Regions from separate parts of the Thalassotalea coralli genome, predicted to be linked through region 2. Evidence: predicted binding sites of a transcription regulator. Region 2 holds the regulator's gene; the other holds the start of a gene.
What was found. The regulator sigma-54, encoded in region 2, starts transcription at its own class of promoters, with help from an activator protein. The targets are predictions, from matches to a motif close to GTTGGCACGNNNNTNGNNT.
Positions count from the first base shown of each region.

Region 1: a site for sigma-54 is predicted at 1,620-1,638, ahead of glnA (glutamate--ammonia ligase). Genes of this name have one in related genera too.

Region 1 covers NZ_JBVVBK010000004.1:746-8,104, reverse strand. The annotation lists gene typA (translational GTPase TypA) at 1-1,396, opposite strand, end outside; gene glnA (glutamate--ammonia ligase) at 1,718-3,124, shown strand; gene ACOB80_RS11010 (DUF4124 domain-containing protein) at 3,236-3,760, shown strand; gene glnL (nitrogen regulation protein NR(II)) at 3,837-4,925, shown strand; gene glnG (nitrogen regulation protein NR(I)) at 4,922-6,328, shown strand; gene ACOB80_RS10995 (MerC domain-containing protein) at 6,325-6,705, opposite strand; gene epmA (elongation factor P--(R)-beta-lysine ligase) at 6,788-7,359, opposite strand, start outside.
Region 2 covers NZ_JBVVBK010000007.1:287,439-294,797, reverse strand. The annotation lists gene ACOB80_RS17930 (calcium/sodium antiporter) at 104-1,081, shown strand; gene ACOB80_RS17925 (KpsF/GutQ family sugar-phosphate isomerase) at 1,142-2,107, shown strand; gene kdsC (3-deoxy-manno-octulosonate-8-phosphatase KdsC) at 2,107-2,655, shown strand; gene lptC (LPS export ABC transporter periplasmic protein LptC) at 2,652-3,218, shown strand; gene lptA (lipopolysaccharide transport periplasmic protein LptA) at 3,184-3,708, shown strand; gene lptB (LPS export ABC transporter ATP-binding protein) at 3,705-4,433, shown strand; gene ACOB80_RS17900 (RNA polymerase factor sigma-54) at 4,494-5,993, shown strand; gene hpf (ribosome hibernation promoting factor) at 6,018-6,305, shown strand; gene ptsN (PTS IIA-like nitrogen regulatory protein PtsN) at 6,317-6,772, shown strand; gene rapZ (RNase adapter RapZ) at 6,788-7,359, shown strand, end outside.

The DNA.
Region 1 (7,359 bases), on a different contig from region 2:
AAATTAACCCTGAACCTGAGGTTAAGGTCATAAACTCAGTTTGGAAGCCAATTAAGCCACGACTTGGCATGATGAAGTCCATACGAATACGGCCTTTTCCATCTGGTGCCATATCAGTCAGTTCCGCTTTACGAAGACCCATTTTTTCCATGATAGACCCTTGATGTTCTTCTTCAACATCAACGGTTACCGTCTCATATGGTTCTTCAATTTGGCCATCAACTTCACGCATGATTACTTCTGGACGAGAAACAGCTAATTCATAACCTTCACGACGCATATTTTCAATTAGGATACCTAAATGAAGCTCACCACGACCTGAAACTTTAAACTTATCTGGGTCATCTAGCTGCTCAACACGTAATGCAACATTATGGATTAATTCTTGGTCTAAGCGATCTTTAATATTACGAGATGTTACGTATTTACCTTCTTGACCTGAAAATGGAGAGGTATTAACTTGGAAAGTCATAGTCACAGTTGGCTCATCCACAGATAGTGGTGGAAGAGGAGCAACTTCATTTGGACAACAAATTGTGTCCGAAATCTTCAACTCACCAAGACCTGTAATTGCGATAATGTCACCAGCTTGTGCTTGATCAACTTCGTGACGTTCTAGGCCTAAATAACCAAAAACTTTGCCTACTTTGCCGTTATGCAACTTGCCTCTAGAGCCTTGTACTGTTACTTGCTGGTTAGGCTTAACGGTACCACGTGTAATTCGGCCTACACCAATTACACCAAGGTAAGAGCTATAATCCAGCTGAGATATTTGCATTTGAAATGCGCCATCAGGATCTGCGTCTGGTGCAGGAACTTGATCAACAATCGTTTGGAAAAGAGGTGTCATATCTGTCCCCTCTTCACCTTCTTCCAATGATGCCCAACCGTTAATAGCCGACGCGTATACTACTTGGAAATCTAACTGGTCATCTGTTGCACCTAAATTATCAAATAGATCGAATACTTGATCCATTACCCACTCAGGGCGAGCACCAGGTTTATCAATTTTGTTGATAACAACGATAGGCTTCAAACCTTGAGCAAATGCTTTTTGCGTTACAAAGCGTGTTTGAGGCATAGGCCCTTCTTGCGCGTCAACAATCAACAGTACCGAATCAACCATTGACATTACACGCTCAACTTCACCACCGAAATCCGCGTGACCAGGAGTATCTACGATGTTTACACGATAGTCGTTCCAATTAATCGCTGTGTTTTTCGCTAAGATAGTGATACCGCGCTCTTTCTCGATATCGTTTGAATCCATCACACGATCTTCAAGATCGGTTCTAGCATCTAAAGTTCCCGACTGATCGAGAAGTTTATCAACCAAGGTAGTTTTACCATGGTCAACGTGGGCAATAATTGCAATATTACGAAGTTTATCTAACACGGTTTGGCGCTCATTAGGATATAATTGGGCGCGTATTGTACAGGAGTCAGCGTTACAAATAAAAGGCAATGACAAATTATTTTTGTTCATTGGCGAAACCGGCATTTATCTCATACACTGCTAATACGTTGCTATTGCACCAATTTAAAACATTGACCGCACCAACTTGGTGCAGCCAAACAAAACAATAAAAGCTACACCCTTGTTTTTATTGAGTTTACACTTTGGCACGCTATTAGCTTAACAACAGCAAATGCAATTTGACTTAGCACTATAATAGTTAATTGCCCTATTTTGTCACAACATTACCGGAGACAATCAATGTCACAAGCAGTTTTAGATTTAATCAAAGAAAACGATGTTAAGTTCGTTGATTTACGATTCACTGATTCAAAAGGTAAAGAGCAACACGTTTCTCTTCCTCATCACCAAGTAGATGAAGATTTTTTCGAAGAAGGAAAAATGTTCGATGGTTCTTCAATTGCAGGCTGGAAAGGTATTAACGAGTCTGACATGGTATTGATGCCAGATGCTTCTACAGCTGTTTTAGACCCGTTCACAGAAGAAGTAACCCTTAATATCCGTTGTGACATTATCGAACCTACTACAATGCAAGGTTACAGCCGTGACCCTCGCTCTGTAGCGAAACGCGCTGAAGAGTACATGCGCTCTACAGGTATCGCTGATACGGTATTAATTGGTCCTGAGCCTGAGTTTTTCGTATTTGATGACGTTAAATTCCACACTGATATGTCTGGTTCAATGTACAAAATTGATGATAAAGAAGCTGCTTGGAACGGCGCTACAGATTACGAAGATGGTAACCACGGTCACCGTCCTGGCGTTAAAGGCGGTTACTTCCCGGTTGCTCCAGTAGATTCTTCTCAAGATTTACGTTCAGCAATGTGTTTAGTTATGGAAGAAATGGGCTTAGTTGTTGAAGCGCATCACCATGAAGTTGCAACATGTGGTCAAAACGAAATCGCATGTCGTTTTAACACTATGGTATTAAAAGCTGACGAAGTTCAAATTTACAAGTATGTTGTTCACAATGTTGCTCATGCTTACGGTAAAACAGCAACATTTATGCCTAAGCCATTAGTTGGTGACAACGGTACTGGTATGCACGTTCACCAATCTTTAGCAAAAGATGGTGTTAACTTATTTGCTGGTGACAAATACGGCGGATTATCTGAAACAGCGCTTTACTACATTGGTGGTATCATCAAGCATGCTAAAGCATTGAACGCTTTCACTAACGCTTCAACTAACTCATACAAGCGTTTAGTTCCAGGTTTCGAAGCACCGGTAATGCTTGCATACTCTGCACGTAACCGTTCAGCGTCAATTCGTATCCCTGTTGTCCCTTCACCGAAGGCACGTCGTATCGAAGTTCGCTTCCCTGATCCAACAGCAAACCCATACTTAGCATTCTCAGCAATGTTAATGGCTGGTCTTGACGGTATCAAAAACAAGATCCACCCTGGCGATGCAATGGATAAAGATTTATATGACTTACCTGCAGAAGAAGCAGCAGCAATTCCACAAGTTGCAGCATCACTTGAAGAAGCATTAGATGCACTTGAAGCTGACAAAGAATTCTTAATGGCTGGCGGCGTAATGGATAGCGACATGATTGACGCATACATTGGCTTAAAACGCGAAGAAGTTGAAACACTTAACATGACAACTCACCCAGTTGAGTTCCAAATGTACTACAGCGTTTAATAACCAACTTGCTCAAAAAAAGCTCACTTCGGTGAGCTTTTTTTATGGCTAATTTCTGAAATTTCCTATAAATTATGAACATAGGCGCGGATATGGAGGTAGCAATAGGTGATGAAATTAGTGTCAGTTATACTAGGACTGTGCTTATTGTTAACGACTCTCAGCAGCCTTGCCAGCTCCACTAAAATTTACGTTTGGGTTGATGAAAACGGAAAAGTTGTTTATTCCGACACGCCTAGACCGGGAGCTGAAGAAGTACAAGTCAAAGAAAAAAATGTTATCTCCTCTAACATTGACACTTCAATTTTAGATATCAACCCCAAAGTTATCGAAGATAAATTTGAGGTCTCTATAACCCAACCTGAAGCAAACCAAACCATTAGAGATAATACCGGCTCAGTTTTGGTGCAAGGTCGAATAAAACCTTTATTCAAACAAGGGTACAAAATACGGCTTTTACTAGATAATCAACCATATAAAAAACCACAAACTTTCGCCCAGTTTAGGCTTTCTAACGTTGATCGTGGCGAGCACCAAATAAAACTAGAGTTAATCGACGATAAAGGCAAGGTAATTGCATCTTCAACACCGGTTACGTTTTATATGCATCGTGCAACGGTAAACCGCGCTAATTAAGCAATAAACTTGTGCAATAATCATAATTAGTCGCTACACTATCGACATGATGCACCATATTAGTGCAAGGTGTTAAATGTCGTCTTTGAATCCAAATAACCAGAACAATTTATTGTACTACCAACAGAATTTACCTAATCACATGGTAACGGCTGTCATCGTGCTCAACTCCACGTTGTTGATTCAATATGCCAACCCTGCAACAGAAGCATTGTTATTAAAAAGTGCAAGGCGGTTGATTGGCAGACCTTTACAAGAAGTGTTTTACAACTCTCCAATCAATAAAGACAGATTGGAGCAACTGTTAACTTCAGGACAAGAATTCAGCGACAGTGATGTCTCGATTGAAATCTATCAACAGCATCATGTTTCGGTAGAAATTACCGCTTCTGCAATAGAGTTAGATGGCGCGCCCCATATTCTGCTTGAACTAAAACAAATAGATCAACAAAAGCAAATCAGCGCCGAAGCGTTTCAACAGCAGCAATGGGAATCGGCCCGAGATCTGATAAGAGGTTTAGCTCACGAAATCAAGAACCCTTTAGGAGGGTTAAGAGGTGCCGCCCAGCTACTGCACCGAGAAATTACATCTCAACAGCAAGAATATACTGAGATGATTATCGAGCAAGCAGACAGACTAACAACGCTCGTAGACCGCCTGTTAGGCCCGAATCAACTGCCTAACTTTAGTCACCAAAATATTCACGTTGTAATAGAAAAGGTCCTTCGATTGACCGAATATGAAGATGGTAAAGAAATTAACTTAACCAAAGACTATGATCCATCTATTCCAGATCTAAATTACGACGAAGATAAAATCCATCAAGTTATATTGAATATAGTCAATAACGCCAAGCAAGTATTGAATGAACACGGTACGATTTGCTTTAAAACAAGAGCAGCAAGCAATAAAACGATAAATGGTAAACGCATCAAGCTTTGCGCTCAGATTTCTATTATTGATAATGGGCCGGGTATCCCAGAAAGTATCAAAGAAACCTTGTTTTACCCAATGGTATCCGGGCGTTCTAATGGCACCGGAATTGGATTATCCATTGCTCAGACTCTTGTTCACCAACATCAAGGCAAGTTAACCTGCATTAGCAGGCCAGGCCATACCGAATTCACCATTTTATTACCCATTAGCGAAGAGAGTAATCTATGATCACAGAACAAGTTTGGATAGTAGACGATGATAGTTCCATTCGCTGGGTGCTTGAAAGGGCGTTACAAAATGCTGGAATATCGGTAGCATCTTTTGATAATGCGAACAACTTACTTATTGCCTTAGATCACAGCCAACCAGAAGTTATTATTTCTGATATACGCATGCCTGAAATAGACGGAATGGCTTTGCTTAATGAAATTAACCAACGCTTTCCCGATCTACCCGTGATCATTATGACTGCTCACTCGGATTTAGATAGTGCCGTAAACGCCTATCAAGGCGGTGCTTTTGAGTACCTACCAAAGCCATTTGATATTGATGAAGCAATAAGCCTTTCTAAAAGAGCACTTGCTCATGCTCAAGAACTAAAAGCTAATTCGACCAACCAAGAAACCGGTCAGATAGCTGCTGGAATAATTGGTGAAGCTCCTGCAATGCAAGAAGTGTTTAGAGCCATAGGCAGGCTTTCACGTTCAAGTATCAGTGTATTAATTAATGGTGAATCAGGCACAGGTAAAGAGTTAGTTGCACATGCACTGCACCTACATAGCCCACGAGCTAAAGAGTCTTTTATACCACTTAATATGGCTGCTATTCCTAAAGATCTCATTGAATCGGAATTATTTGGCCATGAAAAAGGCGCTTTTACAGGTGCTAACTCAGTCCGACAAGGGCGATTTGAACAAGCTCACAATGGCACACTTTTTTTAGATGAGATTGGTGATATGCCATTAGACATTCAAACTCGTCTACTTCGCGTACTAGCCGATGGTCAGTTTTATCGTGTTGGTGGTCACTCACCAATCAAAGTAGACGTACGAATTTTGGCGGCGACACACCAGAACTTAGAAGAGAAAGTGAAAACGGGCGATTTCCGTGAAGATTTATTCCATCGCTTAAATGTCATTAGAATTCAAATCCCAAGCCTGAAAGAGCGACGTGAAGATATCAATAAACTCACCGCTCACTTTTTAAGACAAACAGCTGAAGAACTCGGCGTAGAAACGAAGTCTTTAAGTGCAAAAGCATTAAAGTTTTTAGAAGGTTATCAATGGCCCGGAAACGTCAGACAACTTGAGAATATCTGCCGTTATTTAACGGTGATGGCAAGTGGTCAAGAGGTTCAACTTGAAGATTTGCCTAACGAGCTACATCAACCTTCAGAACAAACTGGAGCACCTAACTTAAGTTGGCAACAAGGTATTCAAAACTGGGCTAACAATGAACTTGCTGCAGGTAACACTGGCTTATTAACAACCGCCGTGCCTGAGCTAGAAAAAATACTAATAACCGAAGTACTTAATCATACCAATGGCCACAAACAAGATGCAGCGAAAATTTTAGGCTGGGGCAGAAATACGCTTACACGTAAGATTAAAGAGTTAAACCTAGAAGTTTAGTTACTACAGCCGTGCTCAGTACATTGCTTACAGCTATTGCAAAGCTTTATATTGATCAGGTGAGCAGCAACAATAAGGCTGGCGCCACTAATAATAAATAGTGGTTGCCATTCTTCTCCGAAATCGTGTTTCATCCAGTAAATAACGACACCAAGCAATAGCATATAAAAAGGGTATAGCTTTTTGTGGTAACGCTTAAATCCAGATAAAACAGCGTAAGAGCCAAGAATTGCTGTAATAATTAAAAAGACATGTTCCCAAACATGATCAGCTAGAAAGCTTAAGCCTAACAGAGGTAAAGCAGGTAAAATTATCGGCAACAAAATACAGTGCAAAGCACATAAAGAGGTTGCTGTAATTCCAAGTCTATCTAGCACATTTGTTCCTAAAATTTGGGTCTTTTATCACGGGGTGCAACAATATCACACCTGATACAGTATAACAAAATTAAAATTGTAATTATGCGTTAATACTATTAAAGGTGATCACATCCTTAATGTTATTTTTACCTAACGCTAACATAACGAGCCTATCGACACCTAAAGCGACACCTGAACAATCTGGTAAACCAGACTCAAGTGCGCTAATAAAGCGATGATCTATAGCCACACTTTCTTTTTCCATGCTTATACGCTTTTCATTATCCTTTTCAAAACGTACCTTTTGCTGTTTCGCATCTTGCAACTCTTTAAATCCGTTTGCTAGTTCAATACCTTTAAAATAGCATTCAAATCTATCCGCAACTTCAGGCACTTGCACATTTAGTTGTGCCAGTGAAGATTGACTTGCTGGATAGTGGTAAATAAATATAGGTTTCTCTAAGCCTATCTTAGGTTCTATAATTTCAGAGAGAATAACTTGCAATAATATGTCTTTATCTGACTCATTTTCAATCCAGTCGCCTTCTATACCATGGCTAAGTAATATGCGCTTTAGCGTTACTAGGTTCGTATTTAAAGGGTCAATACCAACATGAGACTCGAATAAAGATTTATAGCTAATGCGCTCGGCTTTGTCAGTTCCTAAAATAT
Region 2 (7,359 bases):
AATCTAAGACGAAATTCTGGCCTTTTTACACTATTTTGAGCAAAAGCTCTTTTTTTTTTGCCTACAACCAGCGACAATTTGCCGACATATTTTGGAGTCGTAAATGTTATTGCAAATTTTTATACTGTTAATTTCTTTAGTTACCCTTGTTTGGAGTGCGGACAAGTTTGTCGTTGGCGCTTCTTCACTCGCGCGTAATTTTGGTGTTAGCCCAATGATTATCGGATTGACTATAGTCGCTATGGGTTCTTCTGCACCTGAAATGATGATCGCTGCAACGGCATCCTTAGACGGTAAACCTGACACCGCGATTGGTAATGCGATTGGCTCCAATATCACTAATATCGCCTTAGTTTTAGGCATTACAGCGTTAATGCACCCCTTGTCTGTTTCTTCTTCTACCATCAAACGTGAGTTACCGCTTGTTCTTGCAATAACTTTACTCGCCTATTGGATGCTATTAGACAAACACTTTTCAGCAACCGAAGGCTACATCCTATTTGCTGGCTTTTTTATCTACATTATTTCTTTACTCATGATCACATTAAAACGCGCCAAAAATAAGCCTATGGACGATGCCATGATCATTGAAGCTGAACAAGAAGTACCAGACGCCCTACCGACTTCTTGGGCGCTGTTTTGGTTAGCAGTAGGCATGGTGCTATTGCCAATGAGTGCCAGCTATTTAGTAAGCTCAGCCGAATTTATCGCTCGAGCTTTTGGCGTCAGTGATCTGGTTATCGGCTTAACTGTTATCGCCATTGGTACTAGCTTACCTGAGCTCGCAGCAAGCATAATGAGTATTGTGAAAAAAGAAGATGATCTTGCCTTAGGCAATATCATTGGCTCCAACATATTTAATATTTTAGCGGTATTGTCACTTGCAGGCATGATCGCCCCAGGCGAAATCGACGCTAATGCAGCAGTAAGAGACGCACCTTATATGGTCGGTGTCACCCTTCTTCTATTTATCTTGTGTTTTGGTCGCAAGTTAGGCAATTTCAGAATCACTCGAGCTAAGGGTGCCTTACTTTTAGTAAGCTTTATTGCTTACCAGCTACTATTATTTAGTCAACTGTAAGATTTTACAGTTGAATGTATGATTCGGTTTTTTTAAAGCCAAACGGAAATTGAGTTAACTATGTCCAAATTTAAAGCACTTGCCAAACAAGTTATTGAAATTGAAAAACAAGCAATCGATGAGCTAAACGAGCATATCAACGATAACTTTGAAACGGCATGCGAATTAATTTTAGCGACTAAAGGACGAGTCATCGTTATCGGCATGGGTAAATCAGGCCATGTCGGTGGCAAAATCGCTGCAACATTAGCGAGCACCGGAACACCAGCATTTTTTGTCCACCCTGGCGAAGCAAGCCACGGTGATTTAGGCATGATTACCGAAGATGACATTGTTTTAGCTATTTCTAATTCTGGTGAAACTGGCGAGTTATTATCGATTATCCCCGTGATAAAGCGCATTGGTGCCAAAATGATAGGCATGTCAGGCAATGAAGAGTCGACTTTAGCTAAATTAAGCGATGTCCATATCTGTGTGAAAGTATCACAAGAAGCCTGCCCATTAGGCTTAGCACCAACCTCAAGCACTACCGCAACCTTAGTAATGGGTGATGCACTAGCAGTCGCACTATTAGAAACACGTGGTTTTACTGCCGACGATTTTGCGCTTTCGCACCCAGGTGGCAGTTTAGGTAAAAGGCTCTTACTTCGTTTAGAAGACATCATGCACAAAGGAAACCGCTTACCCGTGGTTAAGCTTGATGTATTAGTAAAAGACGCCCTAGTAGAAATGTCCGAAAAAGGTTTAGGCATGACCGCCATTGTTAACGATGAAAATCAGCTCGTTGGTTTATTCACTGATGGTGACTTACGTCGCGTACTTGACGATAAAACAGATATACATCAAGATGTTATTGAGTCAGTGATGACCAAAAACCCAACAACAGCTTCACCTGAAATGCTAGCAGCTGAAGCGTTGAAAATTATGGAAGATAAGAAAATAAACGGCCTTATTGTCGTAGATAACCAAGGCTACCCGATTGGTGCTATGAATATGCATGACTTGTTAAAGTCAGGGGTAATGTAATGAATACAACACTTTATGGCAGTATTGACGATAGTGTTTATCAGAAATTTTCTCAGATAAAGCTCTTTGTTTGTGACATAGATGGCGTTTTTTCCGACGGTAGAATATATCTAGGTAACGACGGTGAAGAGCTAAAAGCTTTCCACACGAAGGATGGTTATGGCGTAAAAGCGTTAGCAGCAAGTGGCGTTGATTTAGCCGTGATAACCGGCCGAAATTCAAATATTGTCAATACCCGCATGACAGCACTTAATGTTAAACACATTATTCAAGGTAAAGAAGACAAATTACCCGTTCTAAAAGAGTTATTAGCGGCAGAAGGTTTAGCGCCAGAACACGTTGCCTATATTGGTGACGATATGCCAGACTTTGCTTGTATGGATTATGTTGGTTTAAGTATCGCAGTTAATGACGCCCATCCCGCTATTTTGAAAATAGCACATTATGTAACGACAAATAGAGGTGGATTTGGTGCCGTACGTGAAGCCTGTGATATTATGATGCAAAGCCAAAATACGTTATCACAAGCCACCGGCGCTAGTATATGACACGCACTCACGTTCTTTCTTTACTCTTTTTCATCTGCGCTGTAACCATTTACGGCGTTTTTGAATGGTTTGAAAAAGACCTAGAACAAGCAAATAATGAAGACTATGCGATGAACCCGGACTTCGTTGCAGAGCAATTAAGCAGTAAAGCGTTCGCTCAAAGTGGCAAGTTATCTTATAAGATAGATGCACTAAAAATGGAACATTACAGCGAGCTTGCAGTCACATATTTTGAGCTACCTAAATATACTCTGTTCCCAAAAAGTGGTGACAAGCCTTGGGAAATAAGTGCTAAAGAAGGCACATTATTTGGTAATCATCGCGTACAGCTAGAACAAGATGTTTTGTTGGTAGCTACCGACGAAGACAGTATAATTAAAGAAATACACGGAACTGACTTGGAACTGGATCTCAGTACCAACATCATTAGTTCCAAACAGAATATCGAACTTAAGGGCGCCGATTTTGTGATGTATGGCGCAGGACTTATCGTCGATTTAAATACTAAACAAATAACGTTGACGAAACATGATAAAACGAATTATTTCAAACAAGCGCAATAGGTTACTGGCAGTCATTCTTTGTGCGACTTTTTCAGTAAACGGCTTTGCTGCCGATGACGACCTTAAGCAAAAAATACACGTTGACGCATCGCGTTCTGCTGGCGATCTAAAAAATAAAATATTTAGCTACATCGACAATGTCGTCATTACACAAGGCAGCTTAAAAATAAAAGCAGATCTCGTTCAAGTGTTATCAAATCCAGATTCAGAGCCAAAAACCTATATCGCAAAAGGGTCTCCAGCAACCTTCGAGCAAATTTTAGAAGATGGTACGCCTATTTATTTACAAGCCAATGAGATTACTTACGAGCCGGCAAAAAATACTATAGTCATTTCGGGTAATGCAGAATTAAGGCAAGCAGGAAGCATGGTAAAAAGTAGCGTGATTACCTATAACCTTCTAACTGAGCAAGTGCTTGCAGATAGTAAAGACAACGAACGAGTACAAACCACTCTTCAGCCGAAACAACTGGAAAAGCTTAAAAAATGAGTGCAGTGTTAAGTGCTAGCAATCTAGCTAAATCATATAAAGGCCGCCAAGTTGTAAAAAACGTTGGCTTATCTGTTGAAGCCGGGCAAATTGTTGGTTTACTTGGCCCTAACGGCGCTGGCAAAACCACGTCCTTTTACATGATTGTTGGCCTTGTTAACAATGACAAAGGCAAGATCACCTTAGATGGTGAAGACCTTACACTATTGCCTATGCATGAGCGCGCGCGTCGAGGCATTGGCTATCTGCCACAAGAAGCCTCGATTTTTAGAAAGCTAACTGTTTATCAGAACATTATGGCTATCTTAGAAACACGTAAAGATCTGAACGCTATCGAGCGAGAAGAAAAACTCGAACACTTAGTTGAAGAATTTAATATCGGTCACATTACCGAAAACACAGGCATGAGCCTATCTGGCGGTGAGCGTCGTCGCGTAGAAATTGCTCGTGCGTTAGCGGCTGATCCTAAATTTATATTGCTAGATGAACCCTTTGCTGGCGTAGACCCAATTTCTGTCGGTGATATTAAGAAAATTATTCTACACTTAAAGAACAAGGGAATTGGTATTCTAATTACTGACCACAATGTACGTGAAACCCTCGATGTGTGTGAACATGCTTATATCGTCAGTCATGGAGAATTAATCGCTCAAGGGAATGCAGATCAAATTTTAGCGAATCAACAGGTACGAGATGTATATCTTGGAGAGCAATTCACGTTATAGTTGTGATAAGCTGTTAAAAAAACAAAACCAATAACCTTGGAAAGGATAAGAATTAGATAAATGCGCCCTAGTCTTCAACTCCGTATTGGACAACAACTGACTATGACACCTCAGTTGCAACAAGCGATAAAATTGTTGCAGCTGTCAACGTTGGATCTACAACAAGAAATTCAAGAAGCGCTTGAAAGCAATCCTTTATTAGAAGTTGACGAAGCAGCTTCCGCTAACCAAGAATCTCAGCCTGATAATTTAGAACAAGCTTTTTCTGAAACAACGGAAACGCCTACGGCGAATGATGGCTCTGAAGACGCCTCGCCAACCATTGATGAAATCAGCACAACAGAAGCAATGGATAAGTCTGATATTCCAGAAGAGCTGAATATAGACACCACTTGGGATGAAAGTTTCAGTGCAGGCGTATCAAATACAGGTGCCGCTGCTCCTTCAGAAGATTTTGTTTATCAAGGTGAAACCACAGACTCCATTCAAGATCACCTTCGCTGGCAAATGGAATTAACACCATTTACTGAGACCGACGAAGCCATCGCAATGGCAATTATCGACGCTATTGACGATGCCGGTTATTTAACGGTAACCACCGAAGATATTTTAGAATCTCTTGGCTTAGAAGATGTTGAATTGGATGAAGTAGAAGCTGTGCTTAAGCGCATCAACGTATTCGATCCAGTTGGTGTCGGTGCCCGCTCTATTCCTGAGTGTCTAATTATTCAATTAAACCAATTTGATAAAGATACGCCTTGGCTAGAAGAAGCCAAGCTAATCATTGGCGAGCACATTGACTTACTAGGTAACCGTGACTATCGCACCATCATGCGTAAGACACGCTTGAAAGAAGACCAATTACGCGAAATTATTCGTTTGATCCAGTCACTAGATCCTAGACCGGGCGACTCAGTGATCAAACAAGAAGAGCAATACATTATTCCTGATGTATCTGTTGAAAAGAAAAATGGTCGTTGGGTGGTTGAACTAAATCCAGATACTGCGCCTCGCCTTTCAGTAAACCAACAATATGCTTCTATGGCGCGTTCGATGAAAAATTCTAACGATAGCCAATTTATTCGTTCTAATTTGCAAGAAGCCAAATGGTTTATCAAGAGCTTAGAAAGCCGTAACGATACACTATTAAAAGTAAGTAACTGCATTGTTCAGCGCCAACAAGGGTTCTTTGAGCATGGCCCAGAAGCTATGCGCCCAATGGTTCTTAACGACATTGCCGAAGCTGTAGATATGCATGAATCTACGATTTCACGTGTAACCACACAAAAATACATGCACACCCCACGCGGGATATTTGAACTAAAATATTTCTTCTCTAGCCATGTGAGTACGGAAAATGGCGGAGAGTGTTCTTCCACTGCGATCAGAGCTTTAATTAAAAAGCTGGTCGCAGCAGAAGTGCCAGCGAAACCACTGAGCGATAGTAAAATGGCTGAGTTGTTAGCTGAGCAGGGCATAAACGTTGCAAGACGGACCATAGCCAAATATAGAGAGTCTCTAGGCATTCCACCGTCTAATCAGCGTAAAAGTTTACTGTAAACCTTGAAAGAAGGATGAGAGCTTATGCAAATTAATCTTGCTGGACACCATGTAGAAATCACTGAACCTATGCGCGATAGCGTTAATAAAAAGTTTGCAAAGCTTGAGCGACATTTTGATCACATCAACAATGTCTATGTAGTACTTACCGTAGAGAAGCTCAACCAAATTGCGGAAGCAACTGTTCATTTAAACGGTACCGAAGTTCACGCCAAAGCACAGAATGAAGACATGTATGCTTCTATTGATTCTTTAGTGAACAAACTCGATAAACAAATCCTCAAATATAAAGGCAAAATAAGCCAACACTAGTTTCAACTTCAATGAAAATATCCGACATCATGACAGAGAACTGCACTTTATGTGCAGTTCCTGCTACTAGTAAAAAAAGAATCCTAGAAATCATTTGTGAAAAAGCTGCAGAAAATGCAGTTGAAATGAATACCTACACCTTACTTGAAAGTTTAATGCAGCGTGAAAAAATGGGCTCAACGGGTATCGGCAACGGTATTGCCATTCCTCATGGCCGGTTAGCTGATAGTGAAAAAGTGATGTTAGTGGTAGCAACAACTGAACACCCTATTGAATTTGACGCGATAGATAACCGCCCTGTTGATATTTTTGTCGCCTTATTTGTTCCCGAGCAGCAATGTCAGGAACACCTTTCAACATTACAAAGTATCGCAAAATTATTTGGTAATAAAAAAGTCGTCAAACAAGTGCGAAAATGTGACAGCGATAAAGCACTCTTTCAATTTATAACACAAGCCGAACAATAAAAACGGAATTACAACATGAAACTCACCATCGTCAGCGGACGTTCTGGCTCGGGCAAGACAGTAGCCCTTCGTGTACTTGAAGATTTAGGATATTACTGTGTTGATAACATTCCTGTTAACTTGCTACCAGCACTTACGCATACGGTAATCAATGATTACGAAACCGTTGCGGTGAGTTTGGATGTTCGAAATTTACCTGATGACCCGTCTGATGTTTCTGAAATTATCGACTACTTACCAAGCGCAGTAGAATTAAGTATTGTTTACTTAGACGCTGACGATAACGACCTGATAAAACGCTTTAGTGAAACCAGACGTTTGCATCCGCTTATCAAGCAAAACATCGCGTTAGATCAGGCAATTTCTCTTGAGAAAAAGCTATTAGAGCCTATTTCATCACGCGCTAACTTATACATTAATACTAGCCAGTTAACCCCTCACCAGCTTGCTGATCTTATTCGTGAACGTATTTTGGGTAAAACCACTGGCAATATGGTAGTGGTATTTGAATCTTTTGGGTTTAAACATGGTGTGCCGAAAGACGCTGACTTTGTTTTCGACGCTCGCTTCTTACCTAACCCATTTTG